3 regions of the Marivivens sp. JLT3646 genome follow, and region 3 is predicted to be linked to each of the others. Evidence: riboswitches for the same ligand, from Rfam matches in the RefSeq annotation. Region 3 holds a riboswitch; each other region holds the start of a gene.

Region 1 (5,644 bases), 820 kb from region 3:
TAGAACATGTCGCGGAAAACGTGCACGGCGATCTGATCGCGGCGAAGACCCATCGCAGCCAACTGATCATCGGTTTTTGCGTTAAGAACGGCAATTTCACCAGCGCGCGATTTATGCGCTCCATATGCCTTAACGCCACGACCCAGTGCAGAAAAGAACTCGTCGATTTTTCTGCGAAGCGCTGATGCATCAAAGGTCGATTTTTCTGCGATTTGTGCCATTTAGGAGCATCCATGTAGAGCGGGCCGTTTCCCCGATACATGAACGATAGCACCAATAGCTCCGCATGTGCACCGCTGCTTTTTGCATTGCAGCATTTCATCTGCTGCAATGCAGAAATTATCCGACGTGGAACAACGTTGTGAACAAACGCGGGTCAATGCTGTCGCTGTCAAAGGTCTCCCCTTCGACCAAGACCGACACAGCGTCATGACTGTGCAGGCTCTCTTGATGGCTGGCCACAACGCGGAAGTCGCCGACGCGCGGATCCTGCTGAAGCTGTTCACAGAACAAACGCGCCGCATCCTCGACAAAGATAGGATTGGCCGCGTTGAGTTCAGCGAACGCCTGTTCGTCTTCGCGTTTGACCATCACTTGGGTCTCGGTCGGGACAGCAACGCGCGCCATGTCGATCAAATCTTCGAACCACAACATAGGGCCGTCTTCCATCACCGCCGACATACGCGCCACAGAACGTTGCGAATGCGGCGTGGCCAACTGACCACGGAATTGACGAGCGTGCTCGGAAAGTTCCAACGAACAGGGGCAAGTCGACGAATAGACGTAATCGAGATGGATTATCTTTTTACGCACGCCGGCGCGTTCGACCAATTCGAGCGCGATATCGTAATACTGGAACCCTTCGAGCCCAGAGCGCAACGAACGGACTTTCATTGGGAAACGGAACCGCATCTGGATACGTGCGTCGAAACTTTCGAGGTCTGCCATATAGGCGTCCAGCGCGTTCTCCATCACTTCAAAGCTAAACGTCTGCTCTGAGTGTTTATAGAAGGACCGCATGATGCGGGACATGTTGATGCCCTTCTTTTCCGCCTCTAGGCTCACCGTTCCCGTCACAGACGTCTCGAGCGTCACATCCCCATTGTCGCGGGTGTGAAACCGGATCGGCAGGCGGAAGTTTGAAATCCCGACGTGCTGGATTTGCTGCTTTGCCCCTTTGATCAGGCTACTTGGCCCGTTCTGGAGGTCAGGCATCGACGCCTTGTAATCCTCATCCACAACGAAATCTTCGGGATAAGCGCGAGCAAGGGCTGGGTAATTCGAAACTTCCTGCCCCGGGATCAAACGTGACACGAGAGGATCGAGCGTTGCCACCTCTTCGGGTGTGGCATCGCCAGCCCAGCGCCGCAAAAGCGCCAGAGCCGCCTCGGCTTCTTCGCGCGACGGTTCACGGTCCATATCGGACGAATGGATATTCATGTCGGAGCCTCCCGCAGGTGCAGCACGCCCCACTATATGGGATGCGCGCGACAGTTTTCCATCAAATGCGAAGGGAATACGCTTGGAACCGTCGCGCGGATCACTCATCAGATGGCATCCAATGCTTGTTTCAGGTCTGCCAACAGATCGTCAGCATCCTCAAGGCCACAGGACACACGCACCAAACCAGGTGTGATACCTAGCGTGTCTTTCTGATCCTGCGGCAAACGCTGGTGCGTTGTGGTCGCAGGGTGGGTCACCAGTGATTTGCTGTCCGCAAAGTTATTGGTGATTGTGAAAATCTTGAGCGCGTTGAGAAAACGGAAGCATTCTTCTTTGCCACCTTTCACGTCAATCGCCAGAACAGTACCGACGCCCTCGTATTGCGACTTCGCCAGTTCATACTGAGCATGACGCGGATCGAGAGGGTAGCTCACCGAGTTCAGTTTAGGATGACCTGCAAGCGCATCAGCCAACTTCAGTGCGGTTTCGGACTGCTGACCCACACGAAGGAACAAAGTATCGAGCGATTTTAGCATGACCCAAGCGTTGAACGGACTCATCGCGCCGCCTGTATGTTTAAGGTATGCCTCGACCGGCCCCCGAACGAGCTCTTTCTTGCCCAAAACCATACCGCCAAGGCAGCGGCCCTGACCGTCCACGTGTTTGGTCGTCGAATAGACAATGAGATCAACGCCCAGTTCGCCCGCGATCGAATACGCAGGCGTGACCATCGCATTGTCACACACAACAATCGCACCATTGGCGTGCGCCAGTTCGACGACTGATTTCATGTCGATCACTTCGAGCGTCGGGTTCGAAATCGATTCAAAGAAGACAACTTTGGTGTCGGGACGGATCGCAGCTTTCCACGCATCCAGATCACGACCATCGACCAGCGTCAGTTCGACGCCAAACCGCTGAAGCACGTCCTCGAGAATATAGAGGCACGATCCAAACAAAGCGCGGCTCGACACGATATGATCGCCCGCTTTGAGCATGGACATCAGCGCGCCGTTCACCGCGGCCATACCCGAAGCGGTGGCAAATCCTGCCTCAACGCCCTCAAGGTCTGCCATACGATCTTCGAGCATGGCAACAGTCGGGTTGCCATATCGTGCATAGATGAATTCGTCTTCGCCGAGTTTCACAAAACGGGCTTCAGCCTGTTCTGCCGTTTCGTAAACAAACCCCTGTGTCAGAAAGATTGCTTCTGACAGTTCGTTATACTGGCTACGACGAGTACCCGAATGCACAGCGCGAGTGCGTTTGGAAAGTTTGTCCATGTCTTTGTTCCTTACGGCCATTAAAAAACCCCTACACCGAATAAAGGGAGCAGGGGTTGGCCTGTTTCCTTTTTAGCGGCTTATTTAACGTGGCCCGCAATCCGGTTCAAATCGCCACGGCGGAGTGGTTACGCCGTTGTGACATTCTGGTCAAGGAAAACGCCTTGCAGCCCCCTGTGAAACCCGCATTGTGACCTCAACTTGCGAACAGGAGTTTCAGATGACCGCTGCAATCGATCTCTACTACTGGCCGACGCCAAACGGCAAAAAGATCACCATCGCCTTGGGCGAGATGGGCTTGGACTACAACCTGATCCCAATCAACATCGGTGCTGGCGACCAGTTTGCGCCAGACTTCCTCGCCATTGCGCCGAACAATCGCATGCCCGCCATCGTCGACCGTGATGGCCCCGACGGCGAACCTATCTCTATTTTTGAATCGGGCGCGATCCTGCAATATCTTGCGCGAAAAACTGGGAAATTCGGTGGCACGACAGAGCGTGAACGGGTGATGGTCGAACAGTGGCTGATGTGGCAAATGGGCGGCGTCGGACCGATGGCTGGTCAGGCGCATCACTTCCTCAAATACGCTCCCGATATGTCTCCGCCCCAAGTGCTCCCGTATGCGCAGGACCGTTACCGCAACGAGGTCGGCCGCCTCTATCGCGTCTTGGACAAGCAGCTTCAGGACCAAGACTATGTCTGCGGCGAATACTCCATCGCGGATATGGCGATCTATCCGTGGGCCGCGAGCTGGGAGGGTCAGCAACAAACGCTTGACGATAAACCAAACTTTGCCGCTTGGATGGCGCGCATGGCGGAACGTCCCGAAGTTGCAAAAGGGATGGAAGTCGGCGCCGAACTGCGCCAAAAGGCCTTCTCAAAAGAAGAAATGGAACGGCTGTTCAAACAAAAATGATACGTCACATCGTCTTTTTCACAGCGAAGTCAGCAGATGATCGCGACGCTGTTTTCCAAGGGCTTAAACTCTTGGAAAACATCAAACAGTGCCGCCATATCGAAATCGGGGAAAACCTGAACTCTGACCCCATCAGCCCCGATGGCCCAGACTTCATTGTCTATGCTGAGTTTGACGATACCGAACAGCTAGCAGCCTATAAGGCCGACCCGCTCTACGCTGAATCGATCCGCATTGTGCGCCCTCTGCGCGACATGCGGATCGCCGCGGATTTCTTTACTTAGGCTCTTCGATCAGGAACCGCTGGAGCGTTACGATCTGCGACCATAGGAACAAGAACAGGACCACGGGGAACGCAAAGGTTTCGAGCGTGACCCAAAGTTCCTCGCTCTGCGTGCGCCAGATGAATTCGTTGGCCGCGGCCAATCCCGCAAAAAATAAAGTCAGTCGGCGGGTGAGGATCATCCAGCCCTCGCGCTGCATAGGCAGGAACTCTCCCATCACGTATTCGAGCCAGCTCTGACCACGTAGTAGCCCGATCCCAAGCAGCAGCGAAAACAGCCCGTAAACAATCGAGGTCTTCATTTTAAAGAAGGCCTCATCGTTGAACCATGCGGTCAACCCACCGAAGAAAATCACCATAATCGCGGTGAATACTTGCATCCGTGAAAGCTTTTTCGTGAGGAACCAGAGCACCGCCATGGCTGCCAGAAGCACAGGAATAAACACGACTGCCGCGACGATAAAGCCGGAATAGTCAGTGCCCATAATGGTATAGGTGTTATCCTTGATCTTAATGTAGAGCAGGAAGAACGCCAATGTCGGCCCCAGTTCCAGCACCTGTTTCAGGATCGGATTGATCGGTTTTGCTGACATTCTAGCCTCCCATTTCCACAATGATTGCTCCGATGGCGATCAAAGTCATCAGCGCCAAACGGCGCGGCCCCACCTTTTCGCCCAAGATGAACCATCCAATCAAGGCCGCAAAAACGGTAGATGTTTCACGAAGCACCGCCGCTTCGCCGACCTTATCCAAACGCGTCGCGATCATCACTCCACCAAAGCTGATCCACCCAATCACAGCCCCAGCAAAACCGCGCCACATCAACGGGCCAATTTGCGGACGATCACCGGACTTGCGCAACTTCATGATCGCGATGATGGGCATATCGACGCCCGATAGGAAAAAGAACCACGCAAGGAAGGTGAACGGATCGGTCGCCTGACGAATGCCCCACGCGTCATAAGTCGTATACACCGCGACCATCAATCCGCAGAGCACTGCCCAAACCAGAGCGACTTTGACCCGCCAAGGGTCGATGACCTCTTCGCTCAGATTGCGTAGTGCTAAAAGGAGAATGCCCCCTGATAAGCAAGCCACGCCGAGCCACTGAACCAGCGTGAAATGTTCGTGAAAGACGACCGAGGCAAAGATCACGGTGACCAGCGGGCCAGAACCGCGTACAACGGGATAGACCACCGTGTAGGCCGCGTATTCATAGGCTAACGCCATTGTCACTTTGTAAATGAAATGGATCACCATCGCGCCAGCGAGAACGCCCCACATCGCCCCTTCGGGCCACGGGACAACGAATAGTGCGACAGGGGCTGAAACCAGCGTGAACCACAGGTCAATCGACCCACGCGCCACCCACGGATCATGTTTGCCCTTTTGCAACGCGCCAAAAGCCGCGTGTGCCAAGGCCGCCGTCAAAACCAACAATGTCGCCAGTTGTCGACCTTGGTCCGTGCCTTCGAGAGAAACGAGCCACTCACCCATTGAACAGACGGACCAGTATCGGCATTTAGTTCAGACCAACCAGCGCTTTGGCAAAATCTTCGGGATCGAAGGGCGCAAGGTCGTCGATCTGTTCACCCACACCAATCGCATGGATCGGCAGACCGAATTTGTCAGCGAGCGCGACCAGAACACCGCCTTTGGCCGTGCCGTCGAGTTTTGTCATAACGAGGCCCGATACATCCGCCAATTTCTGGAACG
Region 2 (5,644 bases), 870 kb from region 3:
GGGCATGGAGATCAATCGCAAATCATCAGCTATCAGCTGTATGGCGATAATCTCATAGCGTCTTTCGGCATTGTAGATAACTGCTCCGACCAGTCCCAAGACTTCAAAGCACGATTTATCGGTAAAGCATTGCCGTAACGGCGATAGAACCGCCAATTTTTGATACCAAAAACACAACTAGCGCAGTAGGAGATTTTCGATGTCACTGCCCGTCAAGATATTCGTTTATGCACTTTGGGCATTCCCAATCATTGATGCGTTCAATTTTGCAATGAGCTTCTCCATGACCCCTCTAGTAAGGGTCATCTTTGGATTTGTGATTGCCTACTACACACTGAACTGGTCGCTCAAACTTGGCGGTGCGTTTTACCTATTTTCCACCATTATGTTTGGTGGGCTGGCCTTGGTAGGTCTGGGCACATGGCTTTACTTTGTTGCTGCTTTCATGGCGGCAGGAGCTTACACGCTTCTCTTCAGTAAGAGCTCGACAGATATGAACACAAAAGCCGCAAAGGCTGAGTTCACATCACGTGAACTCGACTACCAGTATAAAGGATATGAAGTCTACAAATCGCCTAATTTCTATTGGTGCGACAAGGAAAGCTTCAAGAGTACCAAAGAAGTTGAAGCCTACATTGAGGACCTCATTGCGATCAACTCTGAGGGTCGCTCCTAGCGGTTTCGAGGCTCCAAGCGGCCCCTGAGAATAACCTCTGATGGGCCAAGCCACGGATAGTCTTCCCAACTGAACTTGCCATCCAAGAAGGTGAAGACAAACTCGAAGTCATGCAGGCGAATAGTCAGCACATCTTTCTCACGAAACTGATGCGGCTGATCAAATGCCTTGCCACTATTGAGGTCATTTAAAAGATGCTCTCTCAGATAGTGCTCAATCACGAGGGGCTGCTCTGGGCAAATGACCAAACCGACGAGGTCGCAATCGGGATCGATTTGACGCTCTAACGTCCAAATATTGGTTTCATTTTCACCTACCTCTGAGCAGGTGCAGAGCTGAATAAATGTCGTTGGTTCACACATTTCAAATACGCTTTCTGAGATCTAAAATCTGCTATCTGTTTTAATGTCCCAAGCAGATCTTAGACAAACATCACGGATATAAGTAGTTTACTTATCTTCCCTAGCATGGAGCTGAGGATGCACTTCTGTCTCCACCGTCAGATGCGCTGCCTTGCTCTCTACCAACTCTTTAAAACCAGAGATCCACTGCGGTCCCTCAAGTTTTACGGTGGCATACCTCGGCGTGGAAGGATGCAGCATGAACTCTAGCCCGTATCCTACATCTTTGGGATCGATGAACCAAAAATTATTGACCCCAAGTAGGTTCGATATGAGGTCGTGTGCCTCACATGCGGGCTGAAAATACCCAAACCAAACTTCGTATTCCGGTGAGTTTTTCTCGAAAGGAAACCACAAATCCTCTTCACCAAACCAGCCACTATCAATCATTTTCCAGTGTAGCGACTGAGGCATTATTTCATAAGCACCCCTACCCCAAATACTATCAATGACCTCTGGCTTTATGAGGTGCCGAGGCTTGTCAGGCGCATCCGTTTTAATCAGCACCATCCCCTTGTGGCTCTGCTCTAAATGCAGAGTGCGTTTCACATTTACCTTAGGGGTTGGGTCAATCCACCCGTCATAAGCGGGCTCTCCGAAAGCCTCAGTCATAGTTGCCATAGCAACTGGGGCAGCAAGAAAAGAACGTCGTTTCATTGTCAGAACTCCGAAAGCAGAAACGGCAATCCGGATCCAAACAAAACCGACAGACTTCTGGGGTAATACTCATTTTTGCCCATTGGCCACATCCCATTTTGGAAACCACCTTGCCGAGTGAGCAGGTTGGTGCGGGCATTCGCCCGGCTCTTGATGTTAAGGCCCTTAGGTTACGACATTTAGCAGAGCCGTCAACACCAACTCTTGCTCTACTATGACAGCCACAGAACCTCTGCCCTCGGAGCCATCTTCATATCCCTCCAAGTTAGATATCCATGACTTGTTTTTGTCCACTTATAGTGCACACACTGGAGCATAAGGATTAGCATCGACTTATGTCTGCAACCGTCCATCGCACCATGTGTAGGAGATGAATTCTGATGACCCCTGTCATGGAGAAAGTGGACCGAATTCTCATTCGCTTTGGCTATGATAAGCCAACGAGACTGGGTTTTTTTCTATTCTTAGGTTGGAGTTCTTTGGTAGGCCGACCAGAAGAGACACATGACAACATCATTAAGCGGCTCAACCTCTACCCTCACTGCGATATTAACAATGAATATCGGGGGTTATTGGAGCAAATCGACTTTGCGAGAGTTCACAATATTTACGATGAACTTGTATGGCGTCTCGACACAGACATAACGGCGAGAAACATATCAAACATCGAAGGCGTTGAACTTTCAGAGTTCAATTTCAAAAACTACCATCTATTAGACGATGACGACCAGAAAATCGTGAAGCTAGGGGACAGTGAATATCTGTTTTCTGAGGCCATGAGACAGTTCGGACTTGTCATGGAGGCGGCCGAATTTGGACCGGTTCAAGCGTTCAAGTCTGGAATGTGCCTCGCAAATATACGTTGCCAGTATGATGTGGAGGCCAGTCGCTGGAGTGTTGCGCATATCCGGAAAAAACTGCCGCTGATATTTCACGCAGCAGATTTCATATCATACAACCCAGACGCTTATGGCGAAGGATACCTTGCGACACAGATACCGTTGCAAGTCTTTCTAAATGGCACTCCCAGCGAGTTTGGGCAGCTGTGCTGGTATTATCAGTCTTGGATCCTCTTCAAAGACCAGCTTCCTATCCCCGGAGTTGAAGCGATGCCGATCTACGATTTCATGAACTGGTGTTATGATCGAGCCAAAGCATTCTTCCAAGCGTTCTACGATAAAATTATCGAAGTAACGGCGACTTACGAGAATACTTCGTTGTTTCCCGCCTTCAAAAGTGACGTTGATGAGCGACCACTTATTATTAAGGCTCTCAACGAACATTACGGAGATTTTGATGCAGATCGCACAACATCAGATCCTATCGTGCGAGCACTGATCATCTTTGGTTATTTTTGCTCACTTTGCGAAACAACGGTTGCGCAAGCAGGCTTGAGGCCCATCCAATGAAACATCTCTTCATCTCACTTTTTTCAATATTTTTTGCGACGTCACAGGTTCTAGCGGCTTCAATCCCTCCAGAAGATCAACTTGCCATTGATGCAATCACTGCTGAATTCCAAAAGCAGTGTGATGCAGAGCAAGGGCATTTCCGTGATATCGACGCCGATATGAACGCTCCACTCCGGGGCGAGTTAACATTGGGTGAGAGCAAAATATATCAAATCCCGATTACAACAGACGGAAAACTCGCAACCGTTTTGGTACCTGAGTTCCGCTGCACAAATATCGGCTACGCTTGGTGCGGAACAGGAGGATGCGGCTTCTTTATTATCGTCGATGGCATCCCATACCGAAAGTGGGTGAGCCATGAGCCTCGCTCGATTACGATCCCCACATACACAGACGAAGAAGTGGTCATCATATACCCTCAACACGGTGGATCGTGCGACACAGCTTCTGACCAAAGTTTATCGGGGTCAGATTCTTGTTATTCGCTTTTCATGTGGAATGAACGCCTTTCGACTTTTATCTCGCCAGACGGTTCCATTCAGGAATGGTATCCGGATATGCCATGACAATGATGACGACCTCGAAGCCTGATGCATTGCCTGTTGATCCTCGCTTAAAGGATTTTCATAGCGAAAGAACAAAGCTCGCCAACGGTTACGACCGCAACGGCTTACTGACTATGTCCGATGCCGAGTTTGAACGACATCACGGGTTCATCCAGTGGGCATTTCCAACGCCCGAAAAATCATACCATAATTTCAGTGCGCCACTGCTCGACCTTGGAAGTGCCGTGTGGCTGTCACAAGACCTCAAAACACAAGAATTCTTAGAACAAATGTCGGTAAGATTTCTGACATTTCTAAAGAATACCGACGCTTGGAAAGCACGCTACAACCATAACCACCTCAGAATAACTCGCATTCTTCATAGCTTGCGGATCCTTCACAGTCTTGAATTGTCTAATTGGGTTCACGGCCAGGTTCGTGACCTTGCAGGCCAAAGTTACGACCTCATGGAGAAAGCGAGAGGATTTTGGGATCATCAGATTTCGTCTCGGAATGACAAAATTGCAGGGACACTAATTGGCCTCGCTATTGGTGATGCCCTGGGTGCACCTGTTGAGTTTTCGCCACGAGGCTCTTTCCCGTTAGTTACATGCTATCGAGAAGGCGGAAGATTTAACCTTCCCGCCGGGGCGTGGACTGATGATACCGCTATGGCACTTTGCCTCGCCGACAGTCTCATTGAGACTGAAGCATTTGATGCTGCCGACCTGCTTACCAAGTTCTGCAATTGGGCCGAGTTCGGTCACAACTCAAGCACCGGCATCGCCGTTGGTATCGGACAGAATACGTTGCGTACCCTCGGTGATTACCGCAGACACGGTAGGTTAGAAGCTGAAGCCTTTGGTGCGAAGTCGGATGGAAACGGCTCATTGATGAGACTGTCACCGGCTGCTTCCATCGCATGCGATGATGAAATCAATTCGATCTCGCTTGCCGCTCAACAGTCGAAAACCACCCATGCGTCGCCCATCGCTGAAGAATGTTGTAAGTTTACAGCCTCGCTCCTCTGCAAAATCTTAAACGGTCAGACTTATCACGGCGCAAAGTCTGAGGCTCTGCAGGCAGAATGGTCATACGATTTGCGGGAAGCGATAGACGTTGACCTGGCCCAGGTTGATGAAAGCCTTATCCGCTCTGGAGGTTTTGTTCTGGACACATTGCGTGCCGCTTTGTGGTCCATTGAGAATAGCAAAACGTTCGAAGAAGCTGTCTTACGGGCCGTTAACTTGGGAGACGACGCTGACACGACAGGTGCCGTTACGGGTCAAATTGCAGGGGCGATGTTTGGCTATTCTGGTGTTCCTGAGCCACTGAAGACCGGCCTAGTAGACGAACGCAGGATCTATGTAACCTCACAACTCTTATGTCCAAGCTATGCTCCCCGCCATAACAGAGCATTACAATAGATGCCGTTCATCATTGTCATCGCAATCATTGCTTGGGCTGTGATTGGAAGCCCCCTCAAAGATATCGCAAATATCCTATGGAAAACTGAAGCCGCTCCATGGGAAACAGTAGACGCTTATTATTATCCTGACCGTTACCGGTTAGGTCGCTACGTTTTCTTGGAAGACTTGCAAACTGTCGATGACTGCCGAGCTTGGGTCTCCTCACAAGCACGTCTCTACAGTGATCCCAGTATTGTCAGAGGGGATTATTTGTGCGGGATCCAAAAGCTCGAAACATGGAACGGATTGTCCGTCTATCGCATGACCGTAAAATAATGCGCCACGTCCTTTGTCATAGAAAGGCCAAGGGATCTGTCTCAGTTTTATACTTTCGTAGAGGTACTCGGATTACAAACCACCCTCTAGCATCAGAGTCACTTAAAAAAACGGACAGATTAATCACCTCGGAGTTCATCATGGGTCCAAGATCTTTAGCCTTTATTTCTGTCTCTTCCATCAGCTTACTCGCTTGCACACCAACAAT
Region 3 (5,644 bases):
CGCCCACCGGATCACCTTCGCCCTCCGCACGGATTACGGCGGATCAAGGTCCTGATGCTTGACCTTCTGTAGGATCTCATTGAGCGGCGCGCCTTCGATTTTGCGGTAGGCGATCAGGACCTCGGCCAGCCGATGAACGACCTCTTCGTTGGTCTTGAGAACCCGTTTGATCGATCCATAGAGGTCGTCCAGCAGTGCCCGCATCCGTGCCTGAGCCTCATCGTCCATAACCGCGTCATGCCGCCAAACCAAACCACTCGCGCCAAGGCCACTCTGGTTGTCGATTGCCGTCAGCAGCTTCGTGGCAATCGCGAGATCAGATTGCGGACCGCCGCCTGATCCGCTCGATATATCGCCGAGGAACAGCTCTTCAGAGGCCCGTCCCGCGAGAAGAACAGCGACCTCTCTGTGGATGTCTTTGAGGCGATATTCGGAGGGCTGCAGGTCGTAATCTGTCCGCCCTTCCCCGTTGAATTGGACTTCACACGAAGCGACGGGTTGCCAGTCGATCGCGGTCGAGGCCACGGCATGACCCGCTTCGTGATAGGCCACGCGATGGTCCGCCGCCCTGCGGATCGACCGCTGTTTGGTCAGGACAAACTTCAGCTCTTTGACGATGGCAGAGAGGTCATCACTCTCGATCGAGGCAAAGGCCAATCGGATGAAGGCCCCCGCCTCTGCTGCGGTCTGACCATACATCAGATCGACGATCTCATCGGCATCGCCGATCTCTCCGAAGGCATCGTGAACGACGGCCGTCAAAAGCTCTGCGTCTGTGGTCGACATCTCCGCCTTGAGGTCAAAGCGACCCGGTCGAATGATCGCCGGATCAAGCTGTGTGAGGGAATTGGTCGCGCCCATGATCACCACGCCCGGTGTTCGCTTCAGACGATCGACAGAGGTCAGGAAGGCATTGATGAGACCTGTGACGTAGGCCGTCCCACGACCGTTATCGATGAGACGCGTGCCAAAACTGTCGATCTCATCGATGAAGACGACACAAGGAGCCGCTCCAATCGCGTCGTCCACGCTCTCCTTCATGCGCTGTAAAACGAGATTGAACGCCCCTACCCCTTCGAAGTCAGCCACGCTGAACGCGTGCAGCGGCACCCCTGCGTCCACGGCCACCTGCCTCGCGAGATACGTCTTACCTGTCCCGGGTGGACCGTACAGCAGCAGCGATGACGGCACCCGCCTCCAGTCACCCTGCCCCTCTTTAAACTGTTTTAGACTGCGGACCAACCGACGCGCATAGGCCTGGGCCCGCCCAACACCTGCGATGCCTCGGTGTTGGTTTGCGGCGCTGTCGGTCGATCCGTTCGTCGTCTCGGGGATCATTGTCCCCAGTGAGATCAGGTAACGCTCCAGCGTCTCGATGTTCTCACTGCGCAGCGCCAGAACCATGGCGGTAGGATCGGCTGTCCGTAGATGGTCATCCGTGGGAAGCACCTTTTGAAGGCGCGCCAGATCATAGTGGATATTCCGGTCCTTGAGGGCGTCCAGCACCACCAGCAGGATCTCACGATCAAAGGGCGGCACTTTGATCGGCGCAGGCATCAGCCCACGGAACTGCTCCGGAAAGATCATTTTGGGAAAGCCCACGAGCACAAAGCCACACTGTCGGTCGAGCGCCTCAAAATAGTGGTCTCTGACTGTACGCTCGGCGGGGCGGTAGACGTTCACACTCCGCTCAAGGCTGACGACGCTGAGCGGGTCTGGGTGCGCCAGCGATGTCAGAACCTTGCGAATGATACTGCAGTAGTCACTGATCAGGTATTCTGTCTCAACTTCGAGCACAGTCACAGCGCCCGATTTGAACGCGGGACGCAGAACCTCCATCGTCTGCAGGCCTTTCGCAAGGCATGCCAGCGCGAGAAGAGGCCGATCGGGCCGTTTTAAAAGGCTCGTGCGGTCGGCTTCCAGACCAAGGGGGTCTTCAGCAAAAAAGGCACCGCAAAGGTCTTCGAAGAGTGGTCGCCAGGTCGGAGTAAAGGAGGTCATGACAGCACCTGAGAGACATGGAATTTGGGCCTGCCCCGACACTCGGGGCAGGAGTTTTTGTCCTTAAGAAAGGATGGTGTCTTTAGTCGCGCAGAAGCGCGTTCAGCGTCTGGTCGATCTCTTTGAGAGCCTCCGGCCAGTAGATCTCTGACACCACCTTGATCCGCCCTTGAAACACCTCAAGCGGTACTCGCGCGTGGGGATGGTCCTTCGCCATGCGGCGATGGAACGCCTTCTCGAGCCGGATCGCTGCGCGGCCCTTCTGAAGAGGCTCTTGTCGCAGGAACTCCACCGTGACCTCTGACCCCAGATCGAGCTGCTGGCGAAAGCGGATCGCGGGGTTGGCGCTGAAGCCGACCTTAATCAGCGTCAGATCATCCCAGATCAGGCGCACCACGTAGATGAACGATGGCTTTGCGGACCACCCTCCCCCGCAGTGCGCGCAGTCGAAGCGCCCCGTTTGAAGGTTACCGCGCGCAATGCGTTGCTGATGCCCACAGGCGTCATGCTGATAAAGACGATAGCTTGGAGCACCCTCTGGATCGTCACCCAAGAGGCTCCAACCGCGGGCCATCGCTTCATCGCGCTCTTTTGCCCCGTGGCAGGTCTCGCAGCGAAGGCCTGTCTTGCCCGCCGCCATCCGTTCGATCATCTCGAACTGCCTCTGGACCTGATGCCCGCAGGTCAGCAGAAACCGCCCGTAGTGGGGCTTTCCCGGCACCGCCTCCACAAACTGCAGCCCTGCCTTTTGTGCGATCGTAGATCGCTTTTTTTTGAGACAGCTCTGGCAGATCGGCACGCCAGAGCGGCAGGTAAAGACCTTGGACCGCTGCTGCGCCCCGCAGCGGGTGCATTCGATCAAGAGGTCGTTCCGATTTGCGAACCTGCCGACGATCGAAAAGGCCTTTGAGGATGGGAATTTTAGCCAAGCCTTTGGGATTAGGCGCTGGCTGCGACGGCGGTCTCTGCGCACAGGTTTGGGTTTGCCGCCTGCGGGCGACATTACAACATCGGTCATACTGACCTCCGAATGGAACAGAGAGATTGGGTCCTCACGGCCAGAGCCGCGAAGATGTCTCATCCATTTAAAGGAAAAAAGAGGGTTAAGCCGCGAGAGGCGCCTGTTCGGCGCAAGCCGTCACATAGGCGTCCAATGCCGCAAAAGCATCGACAATGATCCTCGCCAGATCGTCAGACACACCATCCTCGATCAGCATCTCTGCCTGCTCTGCATATGGCGCCGCCGTGACATCAAAGCTTCCCGACCACGCCTGCGAAAGACAGGTGAAAATCGCCGCAAGAGCCTTCAGTTCAACCGACTGCGGATGCTCCTTTGACCGCCGTGCGTACTTCAGGGCAGCATCGATATCCTGCGTCCGGATATTATGTACCCGTTTCCGAAATTCTTCGATCAAGGCTGGGGATTTTACGACCGACACATACTGCTGCAGGTCTGCCGATTGCTGCAAACGTCGCGGCAGAAGCCGAAGACATCCGTAGTACACTGCGGACATACCCGCTTGGTTCCCCGATGGGGAAGTGATATCATTATTTAATGTCATTTATGATCTCCGTAACAGATCGTTCTTGGCACGGCCCACCGAAGAGTTGCCGCTCTTTGGTGGGTCAACTGCAGATTATTATTGAGATTAAATAATGTCAACAAATAAAATGCCCAGAGGCCGTCCGCCGGTCGACACGGAAGCTGTCACCGTGCGCCTACCCCGCGATATCATTGTAAAAATTGATGAAATTCGCGCCCGCAATTTAGGTACTCAATCTCGACCGGACGTTATCCGGCGCGCCATCATTGAGTGGCTGCGGGAAGAAAAGTAACCCCTACCCCCGTCGAAATCTCCAGGAAATTCCACGCAGGCAGGAAGTGATAAGGCGGATCTTGTCCGATTGGCAGAAATCTCAGGGTGCATCGACTGTTTTGACTAGAAGAAGCCTGACCTGATTAGAACCGCCCGAAATATCCGTACAGCGACACGCCGAATGTGAGCAAAACTCATAATCTTTCTGAATTTTTAGTAGTTGCTCTAAAAACGAAAATCCCTTTTAACGGTCTCATCATCAAGAGCTGGGCTTATGCCCACACCAACCTGCGAACTCGGCAAGGTGGTTTCCATGAAGGGATGTGGCCTGTGGGCAAAAACGAGCAAATCCTCATCGACCATTTCTTGGATCGTTCCTCCGTCTGTCGAGTTTCGCTTTCGGAGGAAAGACAATGAAACGTCGCTCATTCTTATCAGCACCTTTTGCGATTGCCACGATGACCGAGGCATTTGGGGAGCCATCGTCTGACGGCTGGATCGAACCGCCTTCTCAAGTCTCAGTGAAGCGAGAACTGCATTTTGAGCCGAGCCATTCAGGACAGGTCATTATCAAGACGGATGCACCTGCTGAGCCAAGGCCATTGGTCAGACCAGAAATCATCGATAGCATTTGGTTTAAGGGCACCTACGAGATCATGCCTCAATCGCTTCATTGGAAGATGATCGATCAGGGTTGGTTCGGAGAGGACGACATTTGGTTTCCGTTTGGAGAAAATGATTGGGAGTACGAACATTGGTTCGCCTATTTCCAACCCGCATGTGAAGCGCACGATCTACTCTGCACGCTTTTCGATGTGAGCAATTTTTGGTTCACAGAACCGAAGGAACTGGGCCTAGGCCTCGATCTACAAATACATCCAAGCACCCCAAGATATGCCACCGCAAAGCTGATTGATCGAAGTTGGATCAACGACTTCAAGGCCGCTGTGGAAAGAAAGACTGACTTCCTTATCGTAGATCCCATCATCCGCCCCGCATCAGGGGCCTTCGTGCCGCGATCGGCAGAAAGTGCAAGAGGTTAATCATGAGCAACCTAGACAACCCAAGCATTGAAGAGTTCTTTGCGGCTTCAAAGCCCGCCCAATATGACTTCATTAATACCATCCTACCCACTGAAAAGCTCTATGAGGAAGCTGGCGATACAATCCTTGGAATGTATTACGAAGGTGCTAGAGACCGAGACAGTGAGTGGATCAATTACCCCGACGATTATGATGTGGTCAGCATCCTCGAGGAGTCGGGTGAGATCGATAGTGATCGCCTCGGTGCAATCGAAAACGGATCACTGTTAGAAGAGGCGGAATTACAAATTCTACGGCGTGATCATGCTGACAACGATCCAGAAGGCTGGGACGGAGTTCACCTTTGGGAGGTTGAACTGAAAGACGGCTCCATATTCGCGGCATTCCAAAGCCAGAGCCAAGGACAAGCTGGGTTCACACTGGACTACTCTCGCAGCTTCATATCCAGAGAAGAGGCAGTCGAATGGCTAGAAACCTTCGAAATTAACTCCTGAATGGACCTGGGGTACCGCATAGGTACCCCAGACCCTTTTAAGAACGCAGGCCTTGGAGCTTTCACATGAAGACATTCATCATGAAGACATTCATAATGCTAATGCTGGCTCTGCTCGCTCGGACAGCTTCAGCGCAGGATCACCCCAATCCTGTCGTTCAATCCATAGTCGATTGGCATAGACAATACTGCTTTGAGGATTTGGCACGCACTGAAAAATCAACGCCAAGGCAAAGTGACTTCGGTATCGACGAGGGATCAATCTACGATATCGCAATTGGCGAAGGTCA

The links. A riboswitch is a leader RNA that binds a small molecule or an ion and turns the genes downstream of it on or off. The one in region 3 is predicted to bind S-adenosylmethionine.
Region 1: another riboswitch for S-adenosylmethionine. It lies ahead of metZ (O-succinylhomoserine sulfhydrylase); the one in region 3 lies ahead of BSK21_RS05805 (hypothetical protein).
Region 2: another riboswitch for S-adenosylmethionine. It lies ahead of BSK21_RS01560 (hypothetical protein); the one in region 3 lies ahead of BSK21_RS05805 (hypothetical protein).

Annotation. Positions count from the first base shown of each region.
Region 1 covers NZ_CP018572.1:1,975,514-1,981,157, forward strand. Annotated here, with positions in the region: gene BSK21_RS09835 (hypothetical protein) at 1-221, opposite strand, end outside; gene folE2 (GTP cyclohydrolase FolE2) at 340-1,440, opposite strand; gene metZ (O-succinylhomoserine sulfhydrylase) at 1,548-2,726, opposite strand; SAM riboswitch at 2,778-2,854, opposite strand; gene BSK21_RS09850 (glutathione S-transferase N-terminal domain-containing protein) at 2,947-3,645, shown strand; gene BSK21_RS09855 (Dabb family protein) at 3,642-3,929, shown strand; gene BSK21_RS09860 (inner membrane-spanning protein YciB) at 3,922-4,521, opposite strand; gene BSK21_RS09865 (DMT family transporter) at 4,523-5,425, opposite strand; gene ftsY (signal recognition particle-docking protein FtsY) at 5,451-5,644, opposite strand, start outside.
Region 2 covers NZ_CP018572.1:291,334-296,977, reverse strand. Annotated here, with positions in the region: gene BSK21_RS01575 (hypothetical protein) at 1-138, shown strand, start outside; gene BSK21_RS01570 (hypothetical protein) at 200-676, shown strand; gene BSK21_RS01565 (hypothetical protein) at 673-1,038, opposite strand; gene BSK21_RS01560 (hypothetical protein) at 1,126-1,734, opposite strand; SAM-I-IV-variant riboswitch at 1,796-1,896, opposite strand; gene BSK21_RS01555 (hypothetical protein) at 2,115-3,143, shown strand; gene BSK21_RS01550 (hypothetical protein) at 3,140-3,712, shown strand; gene BSK21_RS15760 (ADP-ribosylglycohydrolase family protein) at 3,709-5,118, shown strand; gene BSK21_RS15815 (hypothetical protein) at 5,119-5,436, shown strand; gene BSK21_RS01535 (VCBS repeat-containing protein) at 5,577-5,644, shown strand, end outside.
Region 3 covers NZ_CP018572.1:1,157,364-1,163,007, reverse strand. Annotated here, with positions in the region: gene BSK21_RS05825 (AAA family ATPase) at 34-2,001, opposite strand; gene BSK21_RS05820 (GIY-YIG nuclease family protein) at 2,084-3,019, opposite strand; gene BSK21_RS05815 (hypothetical protein) at 3,105-3,563, opposite strand; gene BSK21_RS05810 (ribbon-helix-helix domain-containing protein) at 3,658-3,837, shown strand; SAM-I-IV-variant riboswitch at 4,070-4,168, shown strand; gene BSK21_RS05805 (hypothetical protein) at 4,232-4,861, shown strand; gene BSK21_RS05800 (hypothetical protein) at 4,864-5,355, shown strand; gene BSK21_RS05795 (hypothetical protein) at 5,421-5,644, shown strand, end outside.